DNA from 2 places in the Arthrobacter sp. efr-133-R2A-63 genome. Region 1 is predicted to be linked to the other one. Evidence: riboswitches for the same ligand, from Rfam matches in the RefSeq annotation. Region 1 holds a riboswitch; the other holds the start of a gene.
The links. Region 1 has a riboswitch for cyclic di-AMP ahead of QRN45_RS11470 (aggregation-promoting factor C-terminal-like domain-containing protein). Riboswitches for the same ligand answer to the same signal wherever they lie in the genome.
Positions count from the first base shown of each region.

Region 2: linked by a shared signal. The riboswitch ahead of QRN45_RS18885 (M23 family metallopeptidase) and the one ahead of QRN45_RS11470 (aggregation-promoting factor C-terminal-like domain-containing protein) in region 1 are both predicted to bind cyclic di-AMP.

Region 1 is NZ_JARVRG010000021.1:142,140-157,457, reverse strand. Features, by position in the region: gene QRN45_RS11515 (neutral/alkaline non-lysosomal ceramidase N-terminal domain-containing protein) at 1-1,029, opposite strand, end outside; gene QRN45_RS11510 (N-acetylglucosamine-6-phosphate deacetylase) at 1,026-2,189, opposite strand; gene QRN45_RS11505 (sugar isomerase domain-containing protein) at 2,186-2,950, opposite strand; gene QRN45_RS11500 (6-phosphogluconolactonase) at 2,947-3,696, opposite strand; gene QRN45_RS11495 (AGE family epimerase/isomerase) at 3,693-4,958, opposite strand; gene QRN45_RS11490 (sodium:solute symporter family protein) at 4,955-6,487, opposite strand; gene QRN45_RS11485 (ArnT family glycosyltransferase) at 6,612-8,639, opposite strand; gene QRN45_RS11480 (ArnT family glycosyltransferase) at 8,646-10,682, opposite strand; gene QRN45_RS11475 (glycosyltransferase) at 10,679-12,067, opposite strand; gene QRN45_RS11470 (aggregation-promoting factor C-terminal-like domain-containing protein) at 12,229-12,960, opposite strand; cyclic di-AMP (ydaO/yuaA leader) riboswitch at 12,963-13,135, opposite strand; gene QRN45_RS11465 (sensor histidine kinase) at 13,299-14,777, opposite strand; gene QRN45_RS11460 (response regulator transcription factor) at 14,790-15,318, opposite strand, start outside.
Region 2 is NZ_JARVRG010000036.1:45,493-60,810, reverse strand. Features, by position in the region: gene QRN45_RS18900 (MFS transporter) at 1-1,123, shown strand, start outside; gene serC (phosphoserine transaminase) at 1,145-2,275, opposite strand; gene QRN45_RS18890 (iron-dependent transcriptional repressor DtxR) at 2,548-3,243, shown strand; cyclic di-AMP (ydaO/yuaA leader) riboswitch at 3,370-3,580, shown strand; gene QRN45_RS18885 (M23 family metallopeptidase) at 3,583-4,401, shown strand; cyclic di-AMP (ydaO/yuaA leader) riboswitch at 4,547-4,713, shown strand; gene QRN45_RS18880 (NlpC/P60 family protein) at 4,719-5,483, shown strand; gene QRN45_RS18875 (HNH endonuclease) at 5,734-6,234, shown strand; gene mobA (molybdenum cofactor guanylyltransferase) at 6,271-6,918, shown strand; gene QRN45_RS18865 (DUF6457 domain-containing protein) at 6,950-7,237, shown strand; gene QRN45_RS18860 (molybdopterin molybdotransferase MoeA) at 7,234-8,610, shown strand; gene QRN45_RS18855 (FdhF/YdeP family oxidoreductase) at 8,673-11,006, shown strand; gene fdhD (formate dehydrogenase accessory sulfurtransferase FdhD) at 11,008-11,889, shown strand; gene QRN45_RS18845 (alpha-mannosidase) at 12,038-15,061, shown strand; gene QRN45_RS18840 (bifunctional glycosyltransferase family 2/GtrA family protein) at 15,155-15,318, shown strand, end outside.

The DNA.
Region 1 (15,318 bases):
GAGGGCCAGGCCTTGCCAGTTGAAGACGCTCACTGCTGCACGCCAGGACATGTCCTCTTCGGGCCTCCGGTCCATGGCCCACTGCCTCCAGGCCTCGAGAAGGGATCGCCTGCCGGGATCCGCCGAGACCGCTTCGGCCTCCCACTGCCGGCTCAACTCCGCGGGGGAACCGGCGTCGCGCGAAGTCATTGTGAGGCTGATGGCCCTCCGGGCCACGGAGGTCTTCCTTGAATCGAAGACCGGCAATAGCGGGGTCTCCACTACGGATGCCGCCACATGTTCTCCGATCTTGCGCGCCTGCTCCATCGTCCTGCCGGCGGAGCCGGAAAGCGAGTACGACGCGTCGGCGCGATGGCCTGAATTGAGGTCCCCGGCGGTCCCGGGCAGGAAAAGGGCAACTGAGCCGGGGGAACGTTCCTCTAGGACGTCCCTGGTGAACGCGGGATAATCGCCGCTGATGAGGCGGTTTTCCGGGCCCAGGACCACGGGGTGGCAGGGATAGAGCACGATCCAGGCAAGCACTTGTCCGGCTTCGTCGTTGAACGTGGCAACTTGGACGGGTGGATCCACGGCGCGTTCGGGATGGCGTCGGTTCCTCGCAACATCCACTCCGCGCGATTCGCCGTAGTACAGGGTCGCCGGCTGCTGGGAGTCCACGGCGGCCTCCGCGGCCTCGCGGCAAGCCAAGACGATTTCCTCCAGGAGGCCCGGGTCATGGCCCCCGAGCCGGCCCGGAATGACGCACGGACCTGCGTGGGTATGCGTCGCGGTGATCGCGACGCGATCCGGCACAAAGGGCAAACCGTGTGCGATGCGGGTGCATGTGTCCTCATGGAGGCCGCACACATCCACGGTGATCAAGCAGGTGTCTTCCACGGCCAACGCCCGGACGGTCAGGGGGTCGTGGACGCCGGTGCTCGGTTCCGTCCTCGCCGCGAAGCCGGCCATTGGCGTACCCGCGGGTGGCGAGATCCCGACGACGGCGGCGCCCACCCGCATGGTGGCCTGCCCGGCTTGGGTGGCACTCATTCCGGTCCGCCAGATACTTTCCGGCCGGACTGGAATACGGCGGTGATGGTTCCCGCTTCGGGTCCTTCTCCGGTGATCAGGACGAAATCCGCCGGGGAACCGACTCGAAGGTGGCCGAGCCCCGGACGGGTCCCCGGGATCACCCGGGCGGGAGTGGAAGTCACCATTTTGAGGGCTTCCGGAAGCTCCAGGCCGACGTTGCGGATCACGTTGCGGAAACCGTCCGGCAGGGTGGCGGCGGCCCCCGCGAGCAGATCCGTGCCCACGTGGGAGAGCCTCCCGCCCGGGGCAAGATCCACCAGGCCACCCACGGAAGTACGGTGCCGGCCAGGCTGGCTGCTGGCCAGCGCGGTGCTGTCCGAGACCAGATAGGCGCGTTCGGGGGTCTTTGCCCGGATCATGACTTTCAACGTGTCACTGGGCAAGTGATGCCCGTCCGCTATGAGTCCTGCCGTGAGGCGGTCGTCCGCCAGTTGAGTCCACAAGGCATTGGGGTGCCTGGGCAGGGTGGTGGCGATGCCATTGCCCAGATGGGTGGCCAGCCCGGCTCCCGCGTTGATGGCAGCCGTGATTTGTTCGGGGCTTGCGTGCGTGTGTCCGATGGCCACTTCGACGCCGAGTTCGCGGATTTGGGCGATCTGGGCCGGGGCGTCAGGGGTATGCGGCGAGACGGTGACGATGCCGACCATGCCGCTTGCGCGAAGCCAGCGCCGGACCTCCTGGACGTCCAAGGGGCGGACGAAATCGGCGTCGTGGACCCCCCTGGGACCGTCCTGGTCGGAGATGAACGGGCCCTCGACATGGATGCAGGGGATGGCTGCGCGGGTGGCTGGGTCAATGTCGCATGCCCGCTTGATCTGTTCGAGCGCGCCGGTGATTGCCTCTTCCGTGGCAGTCACAATGGTGGGCACCCACGTGGTGACGCCCAGCTTCGCCAGCTCTGTGCTCATGTCGATGATGGTTTGCGGCGTGACATCAGCGGCGTTGACATCCAGTCCGCCGTATCCGTTGACCTGGCCATCGATAAATCCAGGTGCGATGACGGGCAGCCCTTGGTCGGGGTCGATCTCCCGCACCGACAGGATGGTCGTGTCGTAGGCGATTTCGATGTTGATCCCCCTGTGGGGGTCTTTGCCCACAATCGTTTTGGGGTGTGTCACAGCTTGTGTACCCGTCCTTTGAAACGTGAAATGAACTGCTGATTGGCTGCGTCCCCGCCCGGCGCATTTCCCGATCTCCACAATGGCGGCTCAATCCCCATTTCGTTCAGCTTGCTGATGGTGGACATCATGAGCCAGTTCAGGGTGAAGGCGTTGGCGAATGTCGACACGGCGGCCGTTTTCTCCTTTGTCCCGGGGACCTTCATGACGGCGTCTCCGATGGGAACCTTCGTGTCGATGTGATGGTCGACGACGTCGTGCAGGTTCAGTTTTTGCGGATGCCTTGCAGGGTGGTCACCGGCTGTTTCCCCTGCATGCTCGCGCGAGGAAACGCCAATAGTCTTGACCGATAGTTCGCGTGCCGTCAGGGCCGCATCGATGAGTGCGCTGTTGATCCCGTACGCGTTGACCAGGATGAGGACGTCTCCTGGTCCAAGGCCCGCGTCCTGGATGACGATCCGGCCGTAACCCGGAGTCCGTTCCATGGCCATTGAGCGGAGGGCGCCGTTGGAGAGCAAGGTCCCTTCGTCCAAAATGGCGGAGACGTGCATCAATCCGCCTGCCCGGAAGAACACTTCCTGGCTTGCCAGGTTTGAATGACCGCCCGGTCCGTAGATGTGTACCAGTTCGTCCTCGGCGACCCGGGCCGCGAGAATGGCGGCGGCGATGTTGATGTTTTCGGCTTCTTCCCAGCGGATTCGCGCGAGGAGCTCGGTGATTTTCCCGAGGTAGTCCTCCGAGAGCTGTTCATTTGCGTTCATCGGGGATCCGATTCGGCGTCGAGGTAGATGGTGACGTTGGGGTGCGTGCGCAGCGCGGTACCGGGATGGTTTCCGCTGATCGGCTGGTTCAGGGTGTTCTGGACGGCCATCTTTTTGGCACTGCCGGGAACGGAGGCGATGATTTCTGAGGCGTGCAGCAAGCGCGGGATGGAGACGGTGATGGCGCGCTGCGGAACGTCGTCGAAACCAGGGAAATGCCCTTCGTCAACCTGTTGCTGGCGGCTTACCTGATCGAGGGTAATGACGCGTGCGGGCAGCGGGTCGGCAAGGTCGGCCGGGGGATCGTTGAAGGCAAGATGACCATTGACTCCCAGTCCCAGCAGGACCAGGTCAAAGGGGTCTTGGCCCATCAGCGTGCCGTAGCGTCCTGCCTCTTCTTCGGCGGGATTCCCAGGGTTGATGCGGTGAAAGGTAGTAGGCGGCAGCCGGCTGAAGAACGTGCGCTCCAGCCAGTTTCCGAAACCTTGGGGTGCGTCGGCCGGCAGGGCCAGGTAGTCGTCCATATGGAAACACGTCAGCCGGCTCCAATCGATGCCGGGCTCCTGGGCAAGCGCCAGAAGCGTTGCCTCCTGGCTGGGAGCTGCCGCCAGCATCAGCCGGACCTCATGCTGGTTCCGTAGCGCCCTGCGCAGGGTTTCCGCTGCGTGCGCGCCGGCGTGTTTCCCCAAGGCGGCCCGGTCGGGGTGTGCGGAAACGGCCGGGCTGTATGTGGTAAGTGCTGTCACGTGTGAGTCCTTCGGGTTTCTAGTTCGGTGGTCAGGAGGAGTGATCGGGCTATATGGAAGGGGTCCTTGACGGGCAGTGCCACGACTTTGTCGAGGGGTTTCCCTTCGCGGTCGCGTATTTGCAGCCACTCCTGGCCGGAAGGGTCGGGAAATGTGTCGAGGGTGTAGGACCAGATCCGCTCATGCCAGTCCAGGAGCTCGGGACGCACGAAACGTTCTGCGAGCAGCCTGCTCGCGTAGAGGGCCTCAACCTGGACCCACCACAGCTTGGTGTCCCAGGTCTGGGTCACCAAGGTCTCGTAAGGGTCGTTGCCAAGGAGCCTGCCCCGCGGTTCTGTTCCTGTGCTGTCGACGTACCGGAAGATGCCGCCGTGCTGGTCATCCCAGCCGGCTTCCAGCGCCCGGACAGCGAGGTCCGGTAGCCAGCCCGGAATACGAGGTGCGAGGTCAGGCATGATCTCGACGGCTTCCATGACCATCCAGAGCATCTCCAGCAGGTGGCCGGGGGTTCGGTGGCGGGCCAGAAGCGTGTCGAGGTCATCGGCGCTGTCCGGCCGGTATTCCCACCAGGAGCCGGCCTTCCACATGCCTTCGGCGTTTGCGTCGCCGAGGAGCCGGGAAAGCGCGGCGCCGGCTGTTTGAGCGCTTTCGGCCGAGCCGCTGGCCAAATGCAGCTGGGCGCCCACATTCAGCAGCAGCATCAGCCCGGCCGCGTCCTTGAATCCGGCCCGGACGGGGTAAGGCTCGGACGGAGCGCTGCGGGCCTCGATCCTTTCTTCGGCGTGGGCGAGAAGTGCATGGGCTGAGTGCAGCCACTCTTCACGTTCGCGGGCCGCCGCTTGGGGGAGCCTGGCGGCACCCGCCAGGCCCAAGGCCGCAAAGAGGTCTGCCAGGACGCTGACGGCGATCTCCCCGTGCGGCCCGGACGGCAACGGCTGCCCCGCAGCCGATGTGCGGTATGCGGTCACACCGCCGTCCAGGATGGCGTGTGCCTGGATGAACCTGGCCGTTTCAATCGACAAGGTGGCCCATAACCGGGGGTCTTCCCCGATGATTCCGGCCTCGCTGTCCAACGCAATCCTTGAACAGAGCCAAGCCCAGCGGCCTTGGGACCACGTATATTTTTCGTTCGAGAGCAATCGCCCCGAGTTGGAAAAGCACGTGAAAACTCCGCCGTCTTTCCTGTCGATTCCATTCTCGAGCCACCAAGGGAGGACGCCCTTGAGCAGCTGATCCCGTATTTCGGACGCCGTTGTGCTCATGCCACGGTGCTTTCAACGGGAAGCGAGGTGGCCGGCTCGAGGTCCCGGTCCAGGGACTCGACAAGGGCGTCGGATGCCTCATTGTGCCAGGGGCGCAACCAGCCGAAGACGCAATAGACGATAGCAGAGGCTACAACGGGGGCGGCCACGTTGATGGTCTGCGCACTTGCCGTGCCCAGGCTCGCGATGGGAGCAGCCAGGGCATACTTCGCGAGCGCGAAAACGATCAGACCGGTGGCCCACGAGAACAAGGCCGCCGAGGGGCCGCAACGACGGAACGGCCGCAACATCCCCAGCAACATGGGAACGGCGATTGGACCAACCAAGGCACCGAACCAGAGGATGATCAGGCCCAAAACACCCCCGAATGAATCCGCGCTCAGGGCAATGACCATCGACAATCCGATGAACAGGAACGTGGAAATCCGGCCTCCCAGCAGTTCCGCACGCGACGTCAGGGGCTGCCGTGAACCGCGCAGCGCGGGGATGATGTCGCGGATGACGACGGCGGAAATCGCGTTGGCGTCCGAAGAGGTCATGGCCATGGTATGGGAGAACATTCCGGCAACAACCAGGCCTACCAGGCCGGCAGGCAGCAGTTGCTGGGTGAGGAGCGCATAGGCCTGATCGGGGTGCGCCAGGTTGGGCAGGATCAGAGGCGCGGCCCACATGGGGAAGAAGAGCACCAATGGCCACACTAGATAGAGTGCGCCGGAAAGCAGGACTGATTTGCGGGCCGCTGAGCCGGAAGGGGCGGCAATGAAGCGCTGGGCCAGATTCCAGGTACCTCCGTTGTAGGAAATAGTGCTGATCAGGCAGTAAGCAAGGAAGAATCCGATGGTGTAGTCGCCGGCGAATGGCTGCGAATGGGAGGCCGGCAGACGGGACCAGATCCCGGCGATCGAGGAAACGCCCCCGAGCTTGGCCATGGCGAAGATGAGCATCGCGACGCCCGCCACGGACTGGATGATGAATTGGCCCATATCCGTCAAGGCGTCAGCCCACAAGCCACCAACGGTCGAGTAGATGAGCGTGACCCCGCCGACAATCAGGATGCCAACGGCAATCGGAACCCCGGCGAACACGTTCAGGAGGATTGCGCTGGCCGCCCACTTGGCCGCAACATCGAACACTTTCAGGGCGGCACCGGACCAGGCCAGTACTTGCTGCGCGGGCAGGTTGTAGCGCGTGGCCAGGTATTCGAGCGGGGAGATGATGCCCAGGCGCTGCCTTAGGCGCGGCCAGCGCGGGGCGAAAAAGACGGAGCCGATGATGCAGGCGATGGTGATGGTGAGCGCCCACCAGACATACAGTGCGAAGCCGGTGGTGTAGGCGATGGCGGCGTAGGCAACGAAGACGGCTGCCGAATAGCCGGACATGTGGTGGGAAATCCCTGCCAGCCACCACGGCATCTTCCCACCGGCTGTGAAGAAGTCCGCGGCGTTTTTCACCCGGCTCTTGGCCCACCAGCCGATCCCTATCATGACGACGAAGTAGGCCCCTAAAACGAGCCAGTCGGCGAAATACATACATCCTCCTTGATGCAACGAAAGCTTGGAAACGGGATCTGCAGTGGCGTCCACTTTTCTCTGCAAACGTTTGCAAAACAAGGGCCTTTTTGAAAGTTTTCCTGCGGGTGCTTCAGCTCAGGATTCAGCCCGCCAGCGGGTACACCGTGGTTCCGCCGATGGACTGTGCCTGGAAGTTCGCCGCCACCCATTGCGCGATCTGGGCAGGCGCTTCGGATCCGCTGCTGCCCTGCATGGTGCCGCCGGCGATGAAGTAGTGGATCTTGCCCTGTGCCACGAGCTGCTGGAACTGCTGGAGCGTGGGGGACGGGTCCGTGCCGTTGAAGCCGCCCACCGCCATGACGGGCAGTTCGGTGGCCAGCTGGTAGCCGGCGGCATTGTTGGAGCCAACCACGGCGGCCGCCCACGTGTAGTTCGAGGCGCCGGACTTCAGCGTGGCAACCATTTCCGACGACGGCGTGGTGGCGCCGAGCAGGCCGCCCATGCCGCCGCCCTGCCGGTTCCCTCCGAAGCCGCCGCCCTGGATGCCAGACGGCTGGAGGGCTTGCGGGGGAGTGTTCTGGCCTGATTGCCTGAAACCGTTTTGCCCGAAGCCGCCCCGGCCTCCAAAGCCGCCGAAGCCACCGAACGTAGTCGCGGGCCCGGCGCTGGGGATGGCGCCGCTGTGCGTCACAGAGGCGGTGGAGATGGAGTACGCCAAAGGCCCGGCGAGGGAGGCCGCGAGGGCGAGCGCCGCCGTCGTGCGCTGAAGGATGCGGGAGGTGAAGCGTCCCGAAAGGACCAGCCCGGCTGCGGCTGCGAGGGCGCCGAACAGCACTGCCCAGCGCAGCAACGGACCATAGGCCGTGGTGCTGCCCAGGAGCTCGAAGGCCGTGAATCCCGCGGCGGCCACTGCGACTGCGAGCATGACCGAGGCGACAAGTTGCGCACGGTGCTGCCACAAAAGCGCGCCGCCCAGGCCTGCGAGCCCGGCGATTCCAGGGGCCAGCGCTACCGCGTAGTAGGGGTGGATGATGCCCGCCATGAAGCTGAATACCAGCCCGGTGACCAGCACCCACGAACCCCACACGATCACTGAGGCGCGCACGGCATCCGTGCGCGGGGCACGGCGGCCCAGCCACAGCAGGCCGGCCCCGAGGACCAGCACCGAGGGCAGCAACCACGCGATCTGGCCGCCGAACTCGCTGTTGAACATCCGGAACAGCCCGGGAACGCCCCAGCCGTTGCCGCCCCCGACGCTGCCTGTCTCCTGGCCGCTCAGCCTGCCGAAGCCGTTGTATCCGAGGGTCAGTTCCAGGATGGAGTTGTTCTGGGACCCGCCGATGAACGGCCGCATGTTCGCCGGAACGAGTTCGACGACTGCGAGCCACCAGCCGGCCGAGACCACCATGGCCGCTCCCGCGCCAAGGAGCCGAAGCAGGCGGCGGCCCACTCCACCCGGCGCGGCAACCACGTACGCCACGGCAAACCCGGGAACCACCAACAGGACCTGGAGCTGCTTTGTCAGGAAACCGAAGCCCAGGAGCACCCCGGCCAGCAGGAGCCAACGCAGTTTGTTGTCCTGGATGGACCGCAGCGTGGCGTAGCCGGCGGCCGTCATGAGCAGCACCAGCAGGGCGTCCGGGTTGTTGAACCGGAACATGAGGGTGGCAACCGGGGTGATGGCCATGACGACGGCGGCCAGCAGCCCGGCCCGGTGGGCGATCCGTGGATCGCCGGTGGCGGGGGCCGCAGCCCGCCGGACTGCGAGATACAGCAGCCATGCCGTGGCAACGCCCATGAGCGCCTCGGGAACCAGGATGCTCCAGGAGCTCAGTCCGAAGATCCGCACCGAGAGGTCCATGATCCACAGTGACGCCGGCGGCTTGTCCACGGTGATGGAGTTGGCGGCGTCGGACGATCCGAAGAACCACGCGGTCCAGTTCTGCGAACCGGCTTGGGCCGCTGCGGAGTAGAACGGGTTGGCCCAGCCGGAAGCGCCGAGGTTCCAGAGATACAGGACCGCCGTTGCGAGGAGCACGATGCCGAGCTCCACTCGGTGCCGCAGGGCGTGGGGAACGGGCGGTTCCAGCGGTGTCGGCTCTACGGAACTCGACGGCGGAACCAGCTGGCCCGGCGTGGAACCTGTATCTGTGGAATAGGACGTGGTCATCGGAATCTACTTTGTCAGCTTGTAGACGGTGGAGTTGCCCACCGTCTGGGCTTGGAAGTTGGCCTGTACCCAGGAGGCTACCTCGGAATTGCCGCTTTGGCCTCCGAATCCGCCGCCGCCACCCATGCCGCCACCCTCGATGTAGTAGCCGATCTGTCCCTTGGCCACCATGTCCTGGAACTGTGCCAGCGTGGGGTAGGGATCGCCGCCGTTCCAGCCACCGAGTGCGATCACGTTGGTGTTCGTGGCGAGCTCAAGGCTTGCGGCCTGTGTGGCGCCGGAGACGCTCGCCGACCACTTCGTGGTGGTGGACGACAGCAGCGCGGTCAGTCCGGCGTCGGCCGTTCCCTCGGAACCGGGGCCTCCTGCCTGACCTGCGCCACCGGCTGCGCCGAACCCTCCAGCCCGGTTTCCGAAGCCTCCCGTGGCGGAGCCGGCGGGACCCGACGTCGGGATGGACCCGGAATGCGCGGTAGCCGCCGTCGCGAGCGTCCACGCTGCGGTTCCGAGGCCGCCGGCCAGAAGGGAAACGACGACGACGGCCGCGGCCGCTGCGCTCCGGAACCGGCCCGCGGGCCGCAGTGAGTCGAGGCGGAGCAGGATTGCCGCGGCCGCCACCACGCCCAGGACGACGATCACGATGCGCAGCCACGGAAGCCAGGAGGCGTCGCGGCCGAGGAGAACCGCGGACCACGCTGAACTGCCGAGGACCACCACCGCCAGAACGATCGGGGCCGGCCAATATCCGCGGCCGCGCCACAGCTCAACGCTGCCAATGCCCACCAGGGCGGCGATTGCCGGTGCGAGGGCTACCGCGTAGTAGGGGTGGACGATGCCGCTCATGAAGCTGAACACGCCCGCCGTGACCAGAAGCCAGCCGCCCCACAGGATGAGAGCGGCGCGGGTACGGGAGGCCCGCGCTTCCCGGCGGGTGAACCACAGGCCGGCTGCCAGAAGAACCAGCGCAGCAGGCAGAAGCCAGGAGACCTCCGCACCGAAGCTCGTGCCGAACATGCGGGTGATCCCGGCCGCCCCGCCGAAGCCGGTGTTGCCGCCGCCGCCGAATGCGCCGAGGCCGCCCCCGGCGGGGCCGCCGCCTCCACCGGGCGTGCCCTCGCCCGAGCCGGTGATGCGGGACAGCCCGTTGTAACCAAAAGTCAGCTCAAGGAAGCTGTTGGTTTGCGAACCTGCCATGTAAGGCCGTGCCGAAACCGGAGTCAGTTGGAAGAGGGCGATATAACTGCCAGCCACTACGGCGATACCGCCCACTGCGCCGAGCAGGTGCAGCAAGCGCCGCTGCAACGGGGTAGGGGCGGCCCAGAGATATGCGAGTCCGAGGCCCGGAACAATCAGGAATCCCTGCAGCATCTTTCCCAGGAACGCGAGTCCCACGACGGCGCCGGCTGCGGCGAGCCACTTCCAGCCCGCGCGTTCGATGGCACGGGTCGTGAAGTACGCGGCCAGGACCAGGCAGAGGGTCAGCATGGCGTCGGGATTGTTGAAGCGGAACATGAGCGCCGCCACCGGCGTCAGGGCCAAGGCGCCGCCCGCCAACAAGCCCGCGCCCGGTCCGGAGACCCGCTTGACGGTCAAATAGAGGAAGCCGACGGCGGCAACGCCCATCAGTGCCTCGGGAACCAGCATGCTCAAGGGCGAGAAGCCGAAGATCCGGCCCGCCAAAGCGGGGATCCACAAAGAGGCCGGGGGCTTGTCCACCGTGATGGCGTTGCCGGCGTCGAGGGAACCGAAGAGGAAGGCCGTCCAGTCCTTGGTGCCGGCCTGGATGGCCGCGGCGTAGAAGGAGTTTCCGTAGCCGGTGGCCGCGAGGTTCCAGAGATACAGGAACGCGGTGGCGACGAGGAGCCCGGCGGCGGACGGCCGCACCCAGCGGGGCTGCCGTCCAAAGGCGTATCGGGTCCAACGGGGCGCGGCATCGGGGATCGACGGGCCGGCCGGGTGAGGCGGTGCGTCGGCAGTCCCGGCGGCGGCAGGAACCACTGAACCTGCGGGTCCCGTGCTTGCGGGAGTAATCGTGGAGGTCATGATGCTGCCGTTTCTGTGCGCGTTGTGGCTTGTGTGGTGGGTGCAGGCGCCTGCGCGGCTGGCTGCCGGAAGACCCAAAGTCGGAACAAGAGGAAGCGGACTGCAGTGGCTGCGAGGTTCGCCGCGACCACGGTGAGGAGCTCGCCCCAGCGGCCGGGCGACGTCGTACCGTGCACCACAGCGAGTGCCCCGGAAGTGAGGGCGAGGCCGATGCCGAAAACGATCAAACCCTCGAAGTGGTGCCGGACCGGATTGCCGCCCTGGATGCCGAAGGTGAAGCGCCGGTTGGCGCCGGTGTTGGCGATGGCCGTGGCGAGCAGCGCCAGGAAGTTGGCCAGCTGCGGGTCCATGAAGCCGCGGCAGAACAGGAAGATGAGCACGTAGGCCAGGGTGGAGGCAGCGCCGATCGCGGCGAACCGGACCAGTTGCCCGAAAAGGCTGCTGCGCGGGCTCTGCTCGGCAATGCGCGACGACGCCGGAAGCGGCCCGCGTGCCAGCGCTGCGCGCAGTTCCGGAACGGGGATGCGGCCCGAGACGAGATCCCGGGTCAGCCGGACCATGCCGCGGATGTCTGCCAGGGCAGTGCGCACCACGTCGACGCTGGAATTGGGATCGTCGATCCAGTCAACGGGAACCTCGTGCACGCGGAGTCCGCAGCGTTCGGCGACCACCAGGAGTTCAGTGTCGAAGAACCACGAGTTGTCCATGGTGTGGGGGAGGAGCTGCTGGGCGACATCTGCCCGGATCGCCTTGAAGCCGCACTGCGCATCGCTGAAACGGGCGCCCATGAACGAGTGCAGCATCAGGTTGTAGCTGCGCGAAATGAACTCGCGCTTGGGGCCGCGGACAACCCTTGAGTTCCGCGTCAGGCGCGTGCCGATGGCGAGGTCCGAGTGGCCGGAGATCAGCGGTGCCAGAAGGGGCGCCAGAGCGGCGAGGTCCGTGGACAGATCCACGTCCATGTAAGCGAGAACCGGGGACGGCGATGCAAGCCACACCTTGCGAAGGGCGTTGCCGCGTCCCTTCTCCTCAAGATGGACAACAGCGAGTTCGGGCAGCTCCCTCGCCACGCGTTCAGCGATTTTCAAGGTGCCGTCCGTGCTCGCGTTGTCCGCCACGGTGATGCGGAAGCCGTGCGGGAACGTCTCGCGCAAGTGGCCGTGAAGCCGGCGCAGGCACTCCTCAAGGTCGCGTTCCTCGTTGAAGACCGGGATCGTGACATCGAGCACGGGGATGGCGGTGTGGGTGTCCACGGGCGCGCGTCGCACCGTGCTGCGCTGGAGGGGAGCGTTGGGCTGGAGGGGAGCGTTGGGCTGGAGGGAAAGGCCCGGCGGCACCACCGCGGGGTCCTTCAGGGTACCGGAGGTGGATTCGATGAGCGTCATGTATCCAGAGTGCGGCTGCCGATTATGAGGGCTTTAGGCGGAACCTGTGATATGGCTGTGGATCTCCGACCGGCATGGCGACTCGCATGTGTGGCCACTAGACGCAGAGGTCCGCCCCCGGAAGGGACGGACCTCTGCGTTCTTTGTGCGTAGCTCCTGGCTTAGTACCAGTTGTTCGCGAGGTGGAAGGACCACGCCGCGGACGGCGATCCGTAGCGTTCCTTGATGTAGTTCAGGCCCCAGCGGATCTGCGTCTGGTAGTTGGTCTGCCAATCGGCGCCCTCGGATGCCATTTTCGCGCCCGGCAGCGACTGCCCGATTCCGTAAGCGCCGCTGGAGGCGTTGGTGGCAGTCGTGCGCCAATCCGATTCCTTGTTCCACAAGGTGATCAGTGCGGACATCTCGCCCTGACCCCAACCGTAGGACGGCAGGAGGCTAGCGGCATAGGCCTGGGCGCCGGCGGGATCGTCGAGGGCAACAGGTGCGGCCGGGGCAACAGGTGCGGCCGGGGGTGCCGGCGCGGCGGGGGCTGCAGCCTGGGGCGCGACGGCGGCCGGAGCCGGGGCGGCTGCCCGGCTCGGAACCGGCGTGGCGCTCGGCTTGGCGCTCGCGCTCGCCGACGGCGTGGCGGTGGCGAATGGAGTGGCTGAGTGACTAGCCGCGCGGGAATCCGACGAACGGCTCATGTCCTGGGCATTGATGGCTTGTCCGGCGGCCTGGCTTGCAGCACCGGCACCGAGGAACACGGCGACGACGCCGGCAACAACTGCCATGCGCTGGCCGGTGCCGAGGTTCGAGGCGACTCGCCTCAACGTGGAACGTGACTTGTTTCTCCGGGCAGGTTCGCCGCGGTGGCGCGCAACAGAGCGCGACTGATTCCTGGAATCAGACATGGTGATTGCCTCTCGACGCCTGCGGAGTTAGCTGTCGGATTCGGATGAGGTCATCCGGCCGTGGCCACTGGGAATCGTGGCGGTGCGGCTTCACCCCTAGGGCTGGCTCAACATGAGCGCTTGCCCGGAGACCTGGGTCCCCCGTCTCTGCCTGGACTGTTGGCACCGGGGAGGGGCAGAGCTCGGCGCCTACCCGGCGGCGGCCGGAATAATCCGGCGCACCTATTCGACGGTACAGGAGGATTCGGCTTAAGTCACATTTGGGTAACGGAGATCACGACGCCGGTGCGTCGACTTGCGCTCGCCGCGCACCGGCGTCGTCATTTTGTGGACGGCCTTCAGGCCGTGGCGGTCCTCAGCGCCGGAAGCCGCACCGCAAACTCCGTCCGGCCCGGCCGCGATGCCACTTCGACAGTACCGCCATGCGCCTGAACGATGGATTCCACGATCGACAAGCCGAGCCCGGACGTGCCCTCGGAACCGGAGCGGGCGGCGTCGGCACGGGCAAAGCGCGAGAAAATCCTGCCCTGGAAATCCGGCGGGATGCCCGGCCCGTTATCCGTCACGGTCACCACGGCGCTGCCATCGGCGGAACGCATGACGCCGGTGACCACGGTGGTACCCGCCTCCGTGTGCTTGCGGGCGTTGGAGAGCAGATTTGCCAAGACCTGGTGGAGCTGAGTGGTGTCGCCGCGGACCGTGATGGGCTCATCCGGGAGCTTGAGCTGCCAGATGTGTTCGGGGGCCATGACTTTCTCGTCGCTGACGGTTTCGACCACCAACTGCGTGAGGTCCACATCGGTGAACTCCGGGGCCTTGCCTTCGTCAAGCCGGGCCAGCAGAAGGAGGTCCTCCACGAGGGTGGTCATGCGTTCGGACTGGCTTTGCACCCGGCCCAGTGATTTGCGGCCGTCCTCGGTGAACGTCTCGGTCATGCGCAAGAGCTCTGTGTAGCCGCGGATGGCCGTCAGCGGAGTGCGTAGTTCGTGTGACGCGTCGGCCACGAACTGGCGCACTTTCGTTTCGCTTTGCTGGCGCGCCTCGAGGGCGCTCGAGACGTTGTCCAGCATGAGGTTCAATGCATGGCCCACGCTTCCCACCTCTGTGCCCGGGTGGGCCGCCGACGCCGGAACGCGCACCGCGAGTGCCACCTCACCGGCGTCGAGCGGAAGCTTCGATACCTTCGTGGCGACGTCGGAAAGTTGCTCCAAGGGACGCATGGTACGGCGGATCAGGACGGTTCCGGCCAGCCCGATCAGGATCAGCCCGCCCAAGGACACCAGCACCATGGTCCACACGAGCGAGGCCTCGGTGTCTTCTTTCGAGGCAAGCGGCAGCCCCGTGATGACCACATCGCCATAGGGGGTTTCGGCGGCTACCAGCCGGTAGCCGCCATTGGAGAGGGTGCGATCAACCGGACGGCCATCGGAGGGGAGCGCCAACAGTATTCCGGCATCGCTGGGCGACAACGGAGTACGGGTGGCATCCGAGGAGAGGAACCCGGCATCGCTGCTCACCTGGCCGCCAAGGATTCGCGCGTTCAGGGTGCCGATGCTCTGGCCCCGGGGATCCAGGGGGTCCGGACGGCCGCCGGGGTTGCCTTGCGGCGGGCGCCCGTGCGAGGCCTGCATCAATTGCTGGTCCAGTTGCTTCGTGAGGAACACGTCCATGGAGGCATAGCTGACCACCCCGACTGCGCCGCAGATGGCCACGAGGAGCGCCATGGAGAGGAGGATCAAGCGGGTGCGCAAGTGCCAGGTTGAGGGATTGAACCAGCTGTGGTCGGTTTGGCGGGGGATACCCGAGAGTGCGGACATTCGACGCCTCGGCTATTCGGCAGGCTTGATGACGTAGCCGGCTCCGCGCACCGTGTGGATCATGGGCGGATGGTTGGCCTCGATCTTCTTGCGAAGGTATGAGATGTAAAGCTCCACGATGTTGGCCTGGCCGCCGAAATCGTAATCCCACACGCGGTCCAGGATCTGGGCCTTGCTGACCACGCGCTTGGGATTTTCCATGAGGTAGCGCAGGAGTTCGAACTGGGTCGCGGTGAGCGGGATGTCTTCGCCGCCGCGGGTGACTTCACGGGTGTCAACGTTCAAGGTCAGGTCGCCTACCACCAGCTCGGCCGTGTCCATCGCAGCCACCCCCGAGCGCTGGACCAGGCGGTGCAGGCGCAGGAGGACTTCCTCCATGCTGAAGGGCTTGGTGACATAATCGTCGCCGCCCGCGGCCAACCCCACGATCCGGTCCTGCACGTCATCCTTGGCGGTGAGGAAAAGCGCAGGAACCTCGGGCGCAAAGGCGCGGATCCTGCCCAGCAGCTCAACGCCGTCGAACCCTGGAAGCATCACATCC
Region 2 (15,318 bases), on a different contig from region 1:
CCGGCGCAGGCTCCTTGTCATGACGCAATCGGCGATGGCAGTCCTGAGCACTGGCTTGGGACTGCTGGTGCTGAGCGGTGCGGCGCAGTTGTGGCATGTCTATGTGTTCGCGCTGGTGCTGGGCGTCGTCTCGGCACTTGACGCACCGGTCCGCCAGACGTTCGTCTCGGAACTGGTCAAGGACGACTATCTTGCCAATGCCGTTGCATTGAACAGCGCATCCTTCAACGTTGCGCGCATGATCGGTCCCGCCGTGGCCGGCGTCCTGACAGTGGCCGTGGGCCCGGGCTGGGTGTTCATGATCAACACCGTGACCTTCCTCGCAATGCTTGGCGCGATCCGGGCCATTCCCCTAGCCTCCCTGCGCGTCCAGCCCCGGGCAGCCGCAGGCAAAGGCCGCATCCGGGAGGGGCTTCGCTACGTCCGCAATCGACCGGACATTGTGGTTGTCCTCGTCGCGATTTTCATCATGGGCACATTCGGCTTGAACTTCGTCCTCTTCATTGCGGCCATGGTCGGCACGGAATTCGGCATGGACGCGGGCGCCTTCGGGCTCCTCAACTCGGTCATGGCGATCGGCTCCGTCGCAGGGGCGCTCCTTGCCGCCCGGCGCGGCCGGCCACGGATGCGCCTCATCTTCGCGGCGGCGGGCGGGTTCGGCCTCGCGAGCGGACTGGCGGCGCTGGCACCGAATTACACCATGTTTGCCTTGGCGCTGATTCCCTGCGGCTTGTTTGCCCTGACCATGATCACCAGCGCCAACGGCTACGTGCAATCCACCACTGAACCTGTCATGCGCGGCCGGGTCATGGCGCTCTACATGGCCATCTTCATGGGTGGAACGCCCATCGGTGCACCGTTCGTCGGCTGGGTATCCAACGTCGCCGGACCCCGATGGGCTGTGGGTGTGGCCGCCGCCGCGGGCGCCGGCACCGCCGTCGTCGGCATCGTGTGGATCATTCGCGCGCGCCAGCTGCGGCTCCGTTTCGATCGAACCGCCCGAGGGCTGCGGTTCTTCCGCATTGAGTCCTTGGGCGCGGGCGATGCTCTTAATAAGGACAGCGCCGTTAAAGAGGCCAGCGCCGCCCGGGATCCGCACCCGGACGACGCCGACAAGCCCTGACCGCAGGAACGCGGCCGGCGCTTACTTCTTCAGTTCGCCCACCACATAGTCGATGCTGGCGAGCAACGCAGAGACGTCGTCCGGCTCGATGGCAACGAAGGTAGCGATGCGCAGCTGGTTGCGGCCCAGCTTGCGGTACGGCTCCGTGTCCACGATCCCGTTGGCGCGCAGCACCTTGGCGATGGCCGCGGCATCGATCGAATCATCGAAATCGATCGTGGCGATGACGTTGGAGCGATCCTCTGCCTTCGCGACGAACGGGGTGGCGTACTCGGAAGCCTCTGCCCACGTGTAGATGCGGTTTGCGGAGTCCGCGGTGCGTCCCGAAGCGAAGTCCAGGCCACCATTCTTGTTGAGCCACTGCACCTGGGCATCCAAGGTCACCAAGGTGGACAAGGACGGCGTGTTGTAGGTCTGGTTGAGCTTCGAGTTGTCGATGGCCGTCTGAAGGTCCAGGAAATCGGGGATCCACCGGCCGCTTGCCTTGATGCGGGCGGCGCGCTCCAGGGCTGCGGGGGAGAAGAGGCCCAGCCACAGGCCGCCGTCGGAGGCGAAGTTCTTTTGCGGAGCGAAGTAGTAGACGTCGGCCTCGGCAACATCGACATCCAGGCCGCCGGCCGCGGACGTCGCATCCACCAGGACCAGGGCGCCGTCGTCGCTGCCCTCAACGCGCTTGACCGGAGCGGCCACACCCGTCGAGGTTTCGTTCTGCGGCCATGCGTACACGTCCACGCCCGCTTCGGCCTCGGAAACCGGCCGGGTGCCCGGCTCGGACGTGATGATGGACGAGGCTTCCAGGAAGGGTGCCTTGTTGGTGGCCGCAGCGAACTTGGAGCCGAACTCACCGAAGGAGAGGTGCTGGGCTTTCTTCTCGACCAGGCCGAAGCCGGCGACATCCCAGAACGCGGTGGAGCCGCCGACGCCGAGAATCACCTCGTAGCCCTCGGGCGCACGGAAGAACTGGCTCAGTCCCTCGCGGACGGAGCCCACCAGGTTCTTGACCGGTGCCTGGCGGTGGGAGGTGCCGAGGATCGTGGTCGAGGCGGCGGACAGGGCCTCGATCTGCTCCGGGCGGACCTTGGAGGGCCCGGCGCCGAAGCGGCCGTCCTTGGGCAGCAAATCGGCGGGGATAGTGATGCTGTTGTCGCTCACGGGATGCTCCAATGGTGAAGTAGCGGCCTAGATGGGTCGTGGCAGGTGGCAAGCTGCCTCCTTCGACTTCCCAATTCTGCCCGACGCCGCAGGCGGGGGCAGAACCGGAGGTGTCATAGTCCGCCACGTGGAAAGCATTTGTTTGGTCGGCTCCGGATGGGACGGCGGAAGAGCGCTGGACCGGCGTCGTAATTATCCGGAGTAATTCCAAATAAGCTAAGCTTGGAGCTGGCGAAAACACGCAAGATACTGCGCTCGAGGAGCTGAGCTGGATGACGGATCTGATCGATACCACTGAGATGTATCTTCGGACCATTTTGGAGCTTGAAGAAGAGAACATCGTGGCTCTTCGCGCACGCATCGCCGAACGCTTGCGGCACTCCGGCCCAACTGTTTCCCAGACGATCGGTCGGATGGAACGCGACGGCCTGGTGATTGTGTCCAACGACCGGCACCTTGAGCTGACCGAAACGGGCCGGAAACGCGCCACGGAAGTCATGCGCAAGCACCGGCTCGCGGAACGGCTCCTCGCCGATGTCATCGGGCTTGACTGGGCCTACGTCCACGATGAAGCGTGCCGCTGGGAGCACGTCATGAGCGAGCGCGTGGAGCGGCGGCTCTACGAGCTCCTGGACCACCCCACGGAATCGCCCTACGGCAACCCCATTCCGGGACTCGAAGCATTGGGCGGAGCCGCGTCCCACGCGTTTACGGACGGCGTGGTCAACCTCCTTGACGCGATGAACGAATACTCACCTGAAAACCGGGTCACCGTCAGCCGATTGGCCGAACCGATCCAGGTGGAACCGGAACTCCTGGTGCAGCTGGACGAGGGCGGAATCCGTCCCGGTGCCAGGGTTTCCCTGGAACGGGTGGGGGAGTACATCTCAGTCCGCGTGCCCAATATCGACGGCGCCCTGGAGCTGCCGCCGGAGGTTGCCTCGCACGTGTTTGTCACGGTCGCCTAGCCTCTCCGGCAAGGCGAGCGGCAAAGATAACGAAATTATTACCGCGGGGGCTTAATCCCCTATAGTTGGGTACTGGCGCCGATACCAAAGCGTTACCTGATCCGAAGCCGAGTTCTGCCAGTGGATCAGGTGGATTAGTCCATTCACTGGCAGAAGCGGGGGAACCACCATCGGCCGTCGAAAGACGGCCTTGGGGTGAAGTCCGCAGCAGAAGCACACATTGCGCAGGGTCCTCCTCGGAGTAGCCCTGCGCTTCGCGTCCTTCGTGCGGACCGGGTCCACGATCTCTCTGGCCCGAATCCGACAGCTAACTTCGCAGGCTTGCCAGAGAGGAAAACCTTGACCACGCAGAACACCAGGGGCCGCAGGCGCGCGTCCGGTCCTGCTGCTGAGCTGCGGAGCGCAAGCGCCGTCGAGCACCAGCGGCCCCGCGATCCCCATCGCGAACTCCGCCGCCGCAAGGGACCTTTGCGGCAGATGGCCGAGTTCGCCGCAGCGAGCGGAGCGGGGCAGAAGGCCGGCGTGGCCCTTGCGGCTACCGGCCTCATCCTCACGATCGCCATGCCGGGCGCCGGCGCCATGACGGCCACCCCTGAGTTGAACCAGACGGCCCTGGCAGTGGGAACCCAGCCTGAAATCCCGGCCGCGGCAAGCGCCACGATCGATTTCAGCCGCGCTGCGGTTTCCACCACGGCAGATCCGGACAGCAGGCTCAAACAGCTCCTGAGCGCGCAGTCCGTCGGCACCATCACGACGTCGTCCTCCAAGGGCACACTCGGGGCGCCGCTGGATACCCTGATCACGGCCTCGCCGTTCGGTTACCGCGTGAACCCCATCACGGGCGGCCTAGGCGAATTCCACCGGGGCCAGGACTTCGTGGCCCAGTGCGGCACCCAGGTCCATGCCGCTGCGGCGGGCAAGGTGACCTTCGCCGGCTGGCATCCGTATGGCGGCGGGAACCGCATTGTGGTGGACCACGGCAACGGCCTGGAAACCACGTACAACCATTTGTCTTCGTTCAACGTCCACGTGGGCCAGACTGTCAGCCGCGGCGACGTCATCGCGTTGAGCGGCACTACCGGCGCCTCCACCGGCTGCCACCTCCATTTTGAAGTCATGGTCAACGGCGACGTCGTCGACCCCCTGGGCTGGCTGTAGCCAATCCGATGGAAGCCTCTCGCATGCTTGTCACGCTCCGTGACCTGAATGTGACATTCAGCCAAAACTCATGTACCGTCTAAGACGCATCAACTTTTAGAGAGTTGATGCACTCGAGTGGATTGCCTAGCTCTGCCACTGCTCGAGGTTCCGTTCGCAAAACATCGTCTGGCAGAGGCGGGGGACCCACTTTTGGTCATCTTCACGGATGGCCTTGGGGTTAAGTCGCACAACTTCCGAGAGGGAGAAGTGTGGCCGGATGACTCCCATCCGAATCCGACAGCTTACCTCGCGGGCATAGGGAGAGGCCTCTTAACGTGTCTTCACGCTCTACTGTCGCGCGCCACCGTGCCGCGGTCACCAAGACCAACTCGCTTGCCGTTATCGCTAAGACTGTCGGCAGCAACGCCGGTGGCGTAGGCCGTCAGGCAGCGGTTATCGCAGCTGCTTCCGGTCTGGTGCTTACTAGCGGTATCGCAGCCAACGCTGCAGAAACCAACGTCCCCCGCGAGTCCACTTCGACTTCCGCCCTGGAAGTCCAGTCCGTCGCCCAAGCCAGCATTTCGGCCGACTCCTCCGTCGCCATCAAGTACGAGCGCCCGACGGTTTCCACCGAGGCTGCTCCGGTTGTTGCTGCTCCGGTCGCTACCCAGGAAGCTGCTCCTGCTCCGCAGGCTGCAACGGGTGCCGCTACCGGCGTCTCGACGCTTTCCGTGACTGCTGCTGTTTCTCCCGCAACGAAGGTTGCCAGCGGCCAGGGCGCGGCAATTGCTGCCGCAGCTTACGCACAGCTTGGCGTTGCCCAGGACTGCACGGCCCTGGCTTCGAACTCCTTGGCTGCCGTTGGCATCCACTTCCACGGTTGGCCGGCAGACTACCTCTCCCTCGGCCGCACGGTCAGCGCTGCTGAAGCGCAGCCGGGTGACCTCGTCTACTACCAGAACGGTGGCATGGGCATGGCCCACATCGCCGTTTACGTCGGCAACGGCATGGCAGTCCACGGCGGCTGGAACGGTGGCACCACCGCCCTGTACAGCGTCAACGTCGGTTCCGGCCCGGTCTTCATCCGCGTCGGTGGCTAATTAGCTCCGGCTACATAGTTTTCACTGGAACATCCCCGTCGGTCCGCCGGCGGGGATGTTCCGTTTTAACCAGCATGCGCAAACGTGTCCGGCACATGAACTTTGACCGACACCGTCCTGGAACTCACGCTAGGATTCGTTGATCTGGCCTCCGGGTGTTTACTCTTAGGTTGTCGATCCACAGCCCGTACATGCAGAGGGCAGCCGGCCCTCGCGCCCCTGACGGGTGCGGCCGTGAAGAGGTACGTGCATGCGCACACTCGTTCTGAATGCTGGATATGAACCGCTGGCGGTAGTAACCTTCCGCCGGGCGCTGGTCCTTGTGCTCACCGGGAAAGCGAGCGTAGTGGCCGAAGGCGACGAGCCTGTCGTCGGGCCACAGGAGATTCTCGGACGTCCGTCCGTGATTCTGCTCAATCGCTACATCCGGCCAAGGTACAACACCATCACGGCGGTTACACGCCGCGGCGTCCTGCGCCGCGACGGCCACCGTTGCGCCTATTGCGGGAAAGCAGCCCACACCATTGACCACGTCCACCCCAAATCCAGGGGCGGCGCGGATTCCTGGGAAAACCTGGTGGCAGCGTGCCTTCGCTGCAACAACGCCAAGAGTGACCACACTCCAGCCGAGATGGGCTGGAAACTGAGGTTCACTCCCGCGGCGCCCACCGGGACTATCTGGCAGATCAAGGAGCTTGAGAAACCTGCGCCCGCATGGGATCCCTTCCTCCTCCCTGAATCGGCGGCCTGAACCGGAATTGAGCCGCTTCCCGGGTAATCTGGGCGGGTGGACTTTGATGCGGTGGTATTGGCGGGTGGCAAGTCCTCCCGCCTCGGCGGCGTGCCCAAAGCCCATCTGAGGTACGACGGCGCAACGCTCCTTCAGCGTGCCCTGGCGGCCACGCGCGGAGCCCGGAGAGTCGTCGTCGTCGGGCCGGATCCCGGCACATTGCCGGACGGCACGTTGACCGCACGGGAGGACCCGCCCTTCGCCGGACCGGCAGCCGCGATCGCCGCCGGGCTCCTCGCCCTGGAGGGGCAAGACAGCGAAGGGCAGGATTCCGAAGCGCGGCACGGCCAGAGTCCCTCCCCAGGCCATGCAGCCTGGGTGCTCGTCATGGCCTGCGACATGCCCCTGGCCGCCGCCGCTGTTCCTGTCCTGCTCCAGGAAGTTTCCGCCCATGCGGAATCGGAAGGAGCCCTGTCCATATCCTCCGATGGACGGAAGCAGCCCCTGCTCGGGATCTACCGGGTATCTGCCTTGCAACGGGAAGTGCAGGCTGTATCGGAAGAGGAGGGCCTGGCCAACGCAGCGGTCTTCCGGCTGCTTGCTAGGCTTGATCTGCTGGCCGTGCCCGTCCCCGAAGGGTCCACCGACGACGTGGATACCTGGGACGATGCCGCGGCGCTCGGAGTGGACGGCGACCTGCCGTGACAACAGCTGTACAGGACTGTGGAGGCGGATCGTGAAGAGCCAGGAAGAAACGCTCGAGGAATGGTGCAGGAGCCTGCTGCAAGCATATGAGCTCGAAAACGTCGAGATCGACATCAACGAGATCCTGTCCCTGGCAGGGGTTGCAGCCCATTCAGTGGTCCGGCCGGCGGCTCCTTTGACCACCTTCATCGCGGGCTTCGCAGCCGGACTCGCAGCGGGGTCCGGGCAGGCTAGCGAATCCGCGTCGATGGATGCCGCGATGGGCCTGGCCCGCACGCTCGCGAAGGACTATACGAACCCCGGAACCGACGCCGGATGACGGAAGCCCCCGAAGAAGGCGCCGAGCCGCTCGGCGCCGTGACCGAACCGGCCCCGGACGTTGAGCAGGTCCAGCACGCCGACCACTTGTGGGCCGAGGCGCGGCAACTAGCCTTCGACAGTGCCACGCCCATTCCCGCCGCTCCCGTCGCCCTGAAGGACGCCATCGGCAGGACCCTGGCCGCCGATGTGCACGCCCTGCAGGACCTGCCTCACTATGCGTCCTCGGCGATGGATGGTTGGGCGGTCAACGGCAGCGGCCCCTGGATCCTCGCGGAACCCGGCCATCGGCTGGCCCCGCACCAAGCGAGCCCGATCGTCACCGGTGGCTTGATCCCGCCGGGGGCCAAGGCAGTGCTCCGCAGCGAGAGCGGGGTCCTGACCACCGATGAAGACGGCCTGCCGCTGCTCGCGCTCGGCGGAAAAGCGAAACCGGGCGAACCGCGCAACGGCCAACACATCCGAAACGCCGGAGAAGAAGCCGCGGCGGGCGAGCTGCTGATCACATCGGGCGTTGTCTTGAACCCTGCCCACCTCGCCCTGGCCGCACTGGCCGGGCGCGACGAGCTGGACGTCCTCGGCAAGCCCCTCGTGAAAATGCTCCTGACCGGCTCCGAAGTGGTGACCGCGGGTGTCCCGGTCCCCGGCCGGGTGAGGGATACCTTCGGTCCCCAGCTTGGCGCCGTCGTCGAGCTCCTTGGCGGGATCCGCGGCGAGCAAATCAAGGTGGGCGACTCCTATGAAGAGTGGCTCGCGGGCCTTGAAGAAGGCGAGCTGTCGCCCGACGCGCCTCCCGCCGACGTCGTCATCACCACCGGTGGGACTGGCCGTTCGGGGACGGACCACTTCCGGCGGGCCATTGCGGAGCTCGGCGGCCGTTTGCTGATTGATGGAATTGCGATGCGTCCGGGACATCCCGGCGTGCTGGCCGAACTGCCGGACGGTCGCTTTGTGCTGGGTCTCCCCGGGAATCCGCTCGCGGCCATGATGGTCCTCTTCACGATCGGTGCACCGCTCCTCGCGGGGCTGGGGCACAGGGCGCTGCCGGAGGTCGGCGAGGTTCCTTGCGGTGCCATGCTCGACGCCGACCCGGGGCGCACGCGCTTGCTTCCCTTCAGGTTCGTGTACGGCTTGGCCTCGCCGGCCCAGCATGCGGGCCCCGGGATGATGCGCGGCCTCGCCAGCGCCGACGGAGTCATGGTGGTGCCACCGCACGGCGTGCAACTGGGAGAGGCGGTGCCCGCTTTTCCGTTGCCGTGGGGGCCGCCCCTTCCCCGGCCAAAGCCCACGGCGGACAAGGCCAAGAAGTCTCCCTCCCGGTCTGCCCGCAAGGTGCCGTCCGGGCCGGTCGACTGGAGCGCCCTGACGGGCTGAGAGATTCCGACGCCGAATGGACGCGGGTGGATTAGAGAGTCATGCCTTGCAATGATGGGGACATGAACAGGCATGCTCCCGAGCAGGACATCAACGAAGATGACCTCCAGATCCACCCACCCAAGCGCTCCGCCGCGGGCGTCAAGGCAGTCACCGTTGCATTGGAACGCGGTTGGGCCCAAGCGGGCGTCAGCCGGACCGTCAAGTCAATGCTCCGCGTCAACCAACGGGACGGTTTCGATTGTCCCGGCTGCGCTTGGCCCGAGTCCATCACCGGCAAACGCAGCCCCGCCGAGTTCTGTGAAAACGGGGCAAAGGCAATCGCCGAGGAGAGCACCACGCGCGTGGTCGGCGCGGAATTCTGGGCCCGGCACTCCCTGGCCGAGCTTGAGGACAAGACCGAATACTGGCTCGGCAGCCAAGGCCGCATTGCCGAGCCAGTGGTGATCCGCCCCGGCGACACACACTATTCGCCGATCAGCTGGACGGATGCTTTCGCCCTGATCGGCGAGCACGTGAATGCCACGACGCCGGAGCGCTGCGTTTTTTACACCTCGGGGCGGACGGCCAACGAGACCGCGTTCATGTACCAGCTGTTCGCACGCAGCCTGGGCACCAACAACCTGCCCGACTGCTCGAACATGTGCCACGAGTCTTCCGGGAGCGCCCTCAACCCGACCATCGGCATCGGCAAGGGCACGGTCTCCCTGGAAGACATCCACGAAGCCCAACTGGTGCTCGTTGTGGGCCAGAACCCGGGCACCAACCATCCGCGCATGCTCTCCGCCTTGCGTGATTGCAAGAACAACGGCGGCAAGGTTGTCGCCGTCAATCCATTGCCGGAAGCCGGGCTCCTCAACTTCAAGGATCCCCAGTCGCTCAACGGGGTGTTGGGCGGTGGCACGGACATCGCCGATGAATTCCTGCAGATCAAGGTCGGTGGCGACCTTGCCTTGTTCCAGGCGCTGGGCCATCTCCTGCTCGAGGAGGAGAAGCGGCAGCCGGGAACAGTGGTGGACCGCGCCTTCGTCGAGGCCCAGACCGACGGCTTCGAGGCCTACGCCGAAGCCCGGGCTGCGCTGGACTGGGTCGAGACCGAACGCGCCACGGGCCTGAGCCGCATCGAAATCACCAAGGTGGCCGGCATGCTGGCCGCCTCGAAGGGCACCATCATTTGCTGGGCGCTGGGCCTGACCCAGCAGCCCCACTCGGTGGACACCTTGCGGGAAATCATCAACCTGCTGCTCCTGCAGGGAAACTTCGGCAAGCGGGGTGCCGGGGCCTGCCCCGTCCGCGGCCACTCCAACGTGCAGGGCGACCGCACCATGGGCATCTGGGAGAAGCCTTCCGAGCGCTTCCTGGCAGCCTTGGACAAAGAGTTTGGATTCACCATGCCGCGGGCGCACGGATACGACTCCGTGGAAACCCAACACGCCCTGGAGAAGGGTGATGTGGACGTGTTCGTTTCCATGGGCGGCAACTTCGCCGCCGCGGGCTCGGACACCGTCGCGCTGGAAGAAGGGCTCAAGAGGGCCGGGCTGACGGTGCACATCTCCACCAAACCCAACCGTGCCCACGTGGTGCACGGCAAGACCTCCCTGATCCTGCCTACCCTGGGCCGAACGGACACGGACGACAAACACCCGGGCGGGCGGCAGATCCTCTCCGTGGAAGACTCCATGTCCGTCATCCATTCCACCCAGGGCCGGTTGACCCCGGTCTCGGAGCACCTGCTCAGCGAACCCGTCATCGTCGCACGCATGGCCCAGGCAGTGCTCGGGGATGGCCACCCTGTGGATTGGCGTGCCATGGCCGAGGACTACGACGTCATCCGGGACCACATCTCCAGGGTGATCCCCGGCTTCGAGGACTTCAACGCAAGGGTGCGGACCAAGAACGGTTTCGTGCTGCCCAATCCGCCACGCGACACCCGCACGTTCGCCACGGACATCGGCAAGGCACGCTTCACCGTGAGTCCGCTGGAGTACCTGGAAGCCCCGGCCGGCCACCTGATCCTGCAGACAGTCCGCAGCCACGACCAGTACAACACCACGTTCTACGGGCTCGACGACCGCTACCGGGGAATTTCCGAAGGCCGCCGGGTCATCCTTGTCCACGAGGAGGATCTCAGCGGGCTCGGCTTCGTGGACAGGGACATGGTGGACGTCATCTCCACTTTCGGCGGAACGGAACGCCGGGCGGACAAATTCCGGCTGGTTGCCTACCCCACTGCCAAGGGTTGCGCGGCGGCATACTTCCCCGAGGCCAACGCCCTGGTCCACCGGGAGCTCGTCGCCCGTGAATCCAACACGCCGGGCTACAAGGCCATGACAGTGCGTTTCGTCAAGCATGGGGATGCCGCCGGAAACCGGGATGCCGGGACGGTGGGTATCTGAGATGGGACGGGTGACCCAGCGCCGCAAGGTGCACAAATATGTCCTGGATGGCTCCGCCCAGGCGCTGGAGCACCCGGTCCGGTACCGCGAGGACTTCCTGGCTGTCGAGGAACCGCTCGAGGTGCGCCTGGGGCACCTGTCCTTCTCGGTGACCATGCGGACCCCTGGCGACGACTTTGACCTCGTGGCGGGCTTCCTGGTCTCCGAGGGCGTCATCTGGGACCCGGCCCAGCTCATTTCCCTGCGTTTCTGCGCCGGCGAGGACGAGAACGGCGTGCAGACCTTCAACGTCGTCGAAGCGCAGTTGCGTCCCGACGTCGTCCTTCCGGAGACCGGCCGCAACGTCTACACCTCCAGCTCGTGCGGGATCTGCGGCACCGACTCCATCGAGGCAGTGCGCAAATCCTCACACTTCAGCCCCGCTGGCGACTCCCTGAGCATTCCGGTCGAGGTTCTGGCGTCGCTGCCTGACCGTCTCCGCGAAGCACAAGCGGTCTTCGACAAGACCGGGGGAGTGCATGCCGCCGGACTCTTCCGGATCCACGACGATGGTGCCGCCGAGCTGCTGTGCCTGCGGGAAGACGTGGGCAGGCACAATGCGGTGGACAAGGTGGTGGGCTGGGCACTCCGCGAAGGACTGTTGCCCTTGAGCGGCACCGTCCTGCAAGTCTCCGGGCGGGCATCCTTCGAACTGGTCCAGAAGGCGGCGCTCGCAGGGATTCCGGTTCTGGCCGCCGTCAGCGCACCCTCCAGCCTCGCGGTGGAGCTCGCGCAGGAGACCGGCCTGACCCTGGTGGGATTCAGCCGGGGGACCAGCCTGAACGTCTATGCAGGCAGTGACCGGGTGGGTGTTCCGGCCGCATCTTCGGATGTGCGGGGTTGACCGCCAATCACTTGGCTATTGTTCCGGAACAACGTAGATTTTATCCATCGAATGGAATCTGTTTCTTCCGAACAATGACCCTGCCGATTCAGGCTGCTCATAACGGTAAGGAAGCAATCAACCGAGCCCACTGCAAAGGGGACCTCAATTGCACGACGACCGCCGGATCACCGAGAAGCGGCTCGAACGTTTTGTCCGGGAGCGGATAGCGCCCGCCATCTATGGCAGGGCACTGCCTCTTGAAATGAGCAGCTGGGATGCCCCGGGAGAGCCGGTGACGGTGTCGGAAGCAGTCCGCCAGGTCTTTGAACCCCAGGAACACGGTGCTGCGTGGGGCAAGGCCTGGAGCACCAAATGGTTGCGGCTTCGGGGCGAGGTCCCGGAGGGCTGGGGAGTCGCGGATGGCACCGCGGTGGAGATCGTCGTCGATCTCGGGTTCAGCATCGACGCTCCTGGATTCCAGTGCGAAGGCATCGCCTGGCGGCCGGACGGCACCATCATCAAGGCCATCTCCCCGCGCAACCAGCACGTCCCGCTGAAGCTGCTCGGTGGCGGCCTCTCGGTGGACTTCTACGTGGAAGCCGCCGCCAACCCGGACCTCAGCCAGGGGTGGAGCTTCGCAGCAACTCCCTTGGGGGACAAAACCACTTCCGGAGACGAACCCCGCTACCGGCTCGGACGCATAGCCATAGCCGAACTCAACGAGGTGGTGTGGGAACTCCACCAGGACATCTGGACCCTCAGCGGGCTGATGCACGAGTTGCCCTTCGAACTGCCCAGGCGGCATGAGATCCTCCGCGCCTTCGAGCGCATGCTCGACGTCATGGACCCGGACGATGTTGCCGGGACGGCAGCCGCCGGCAGGGAAGCCCTCGCCGAGGTCTTGAGCCGGCCCGCCTACGCCTCGGCCCACGAACTTCTGGCCACTGGCCACGCCCACATTGACTCGGCCTGGCTGTGGCCGGTCCGTGAAACCATCCGCAAATGCGCCCGCACATTCTCCAACGTCGTCGCGCTCATGGATGAGAACCCCGATTTCGTCTTCTCCTGCTCCTCTGCGCAGCAATTGGCATGGATGAAAGAGTTCTACCCGGAGCTGTTCATCCGGATCCGGGAAAAGGTCAAGGCCGGGCAATTCGTGCCGGTCGGCGGCATGTGGGTGGAATCGGACACCAACATGCCCGGCGGCGAGGCGATGGCGCGCCAATTCGTGGAGGGCAAAAGCTTCTTCCTGGAGGAGTTCGGCATCGACTGCCAGGAAGCGTGGCTGCCTGACTCCTTCGGATATTCCGGTGCCCTCCCGCAGATCGTCAAAGCCGCTGGGTCCCGGTGGTTCCTGACCCAGAAGATCTCCTGGAACCAGGTCAACAAAATGCCGCACCACACCTTCAATTGGGAGGGCATCGACGGCACGCGGCTATTCACCCACTTCCCGCCCGTGGACACCTACAACTCCGAGCTCCACGGCCGCGAACTCGCACACGCCCAGCGCAACTACCGTGAGCACGGCCGCGGCACCATCTCGCTGGTCCCGTTCGGTTACGGCGACGGCGGCGGCGGACCCACACGCGAAATGGTTGCCGCAGCCCACCGGACAGCGGATCTGGAAGGCTCGCCAAAGGTGCGCATGGGAACCGCCGAGGAGTTCTTCAAGCAGGCCGAGGCTGAGTACCGCAACCTCCCGGTCTGGGTAGGCGAGATGTACCTCGAGCTGCACAGGGGCACCTACACGAGCCAGGCCAATACGAAACAGGGCAATCGCCGCTCGGAACACCTGCTGCGCGAGGCCGAGCTTTGGTGCTCGACGGCGGCAGTACGGACTGCAGGTTCGTTCACCTATCCCGCGGCGGACCTCAAGCGGTTGTGGCGGCTGGTGCTGCTCCAGCAGTTCCACGACATCCTGCCGGGCAGTTCCATCGCGTGGGTCCACCAGGATGCGGAGCGGAACTACGCCGCAATCGCCCGGGAACTCGAAGGCATCATTGCGGGTGCTGCGTCCGCCCTGCTGGGCGAGGGAGACACCATGTTCCTGCTCAATGCAGCGCCGCACGAACGCAGCGGCGTACCCTCGCTCGCCGCTGCCGAGCCCGTCCACTCGGATCATCCAGTCAATGTCACGGAACGCGCCGGCGGGTATGTTTTGGACAACGGAATCATCCGCGCGGTGCTGGACGCTAACGGATTGCTGACCTCCCTGTCGGATTACGCAACGGGCCGGGAAGCCATTGCGCCCGGGATGTTCGGAAACCACCTTGAGCTCCATCGGGACACTCCCAACGAATGGGATGCCTGGGACATTGACGAGTTCTACCGCCGGAACGTCGTCTCGGTAGTCGACGCGCGATCGGTGACGCTGGAAAGCGCAGGCTGGGACGCCGTCGTCGTCGTGGAGCGGACGGTGGGCTCCTCCACGATCACGCAGCGCATTTCACTTGAGGCCGGCGCGGAATCCCTCGGTATTTCCACCACGGTGGACTGGCAGGAACACGAGAAACTGCTGAAGATCGGTTTCCCGCTGGATGTCCGCGCTGACCGTTCAGCCTCGGAGACCCAGTTCGGGCACGTATTCCGGGCCACGCACACCAACACGTCCTGGGAGGCTGCCAAGTTCGAATTCTGCGCCCACCGCTGGATCCACGTGGCGGAGCCGGGTTACGGTGTCGCGCTTTCCAACGCATCGAGCTACGGGCACGACGTCACCCGGACCATCCGCGACGACGGCGGAACCACCACCAATGTCCGCGTATCACTGCTGCGGGCGCCCAAGTTCCCGGACCCCCAGTCCGACCTCGGTGTGCACGTCCTGGATCTGAGCATCCGGCCCGGCGCCAGCATCGGCGACGCCGTGGAAGAGGGGTACCGGACCAACCTCAAGCCAAGGCTGCTGACAGGCGCGAACCCTGTGGAACCGCTCTTCACGGTGTTCAACCAAGCGCTGGTCATCGAGGCCGTCAAGCTTGCCGAGGACGGCTCCGGAGACGTGATCGTACGGCTTTACGAATCACTGGGGGAGCGTTCCACTGGCCTCATCACGGCCAACTTCGAATCCGCCAAGGTGCAATCCGTTGACCTCTTGGAGCGCCCGGTTGAGGCTCCAGGGGTGAAGCCTGGCGTGGGTGCCGCCGAACTTGCACTGCGCCCGTTCCAGTTGGTGACCTTGCGGTTCAGTTAGTGGCGACGGCGCGGCCGGTGGGCCGGGCCGGTTTACGGCGGACGCACAGGCTCCTTCAGGGAAGCCCCAACCTTCGTTGCGTACCTTGGGACAATGTCCAATGCGATGACGACCGACTCCGGACGGCTGCCTGCCGAACAAACGGAACGGCAGCAGCCCGGGGGACAAGAGCAAGCGACGGAGTCCACCGCCCGCCGCATCCCTGCCATCCGGCCCGAACGGGCTCCGATCAGCACGTCCGACGGCAGGGTGATTCT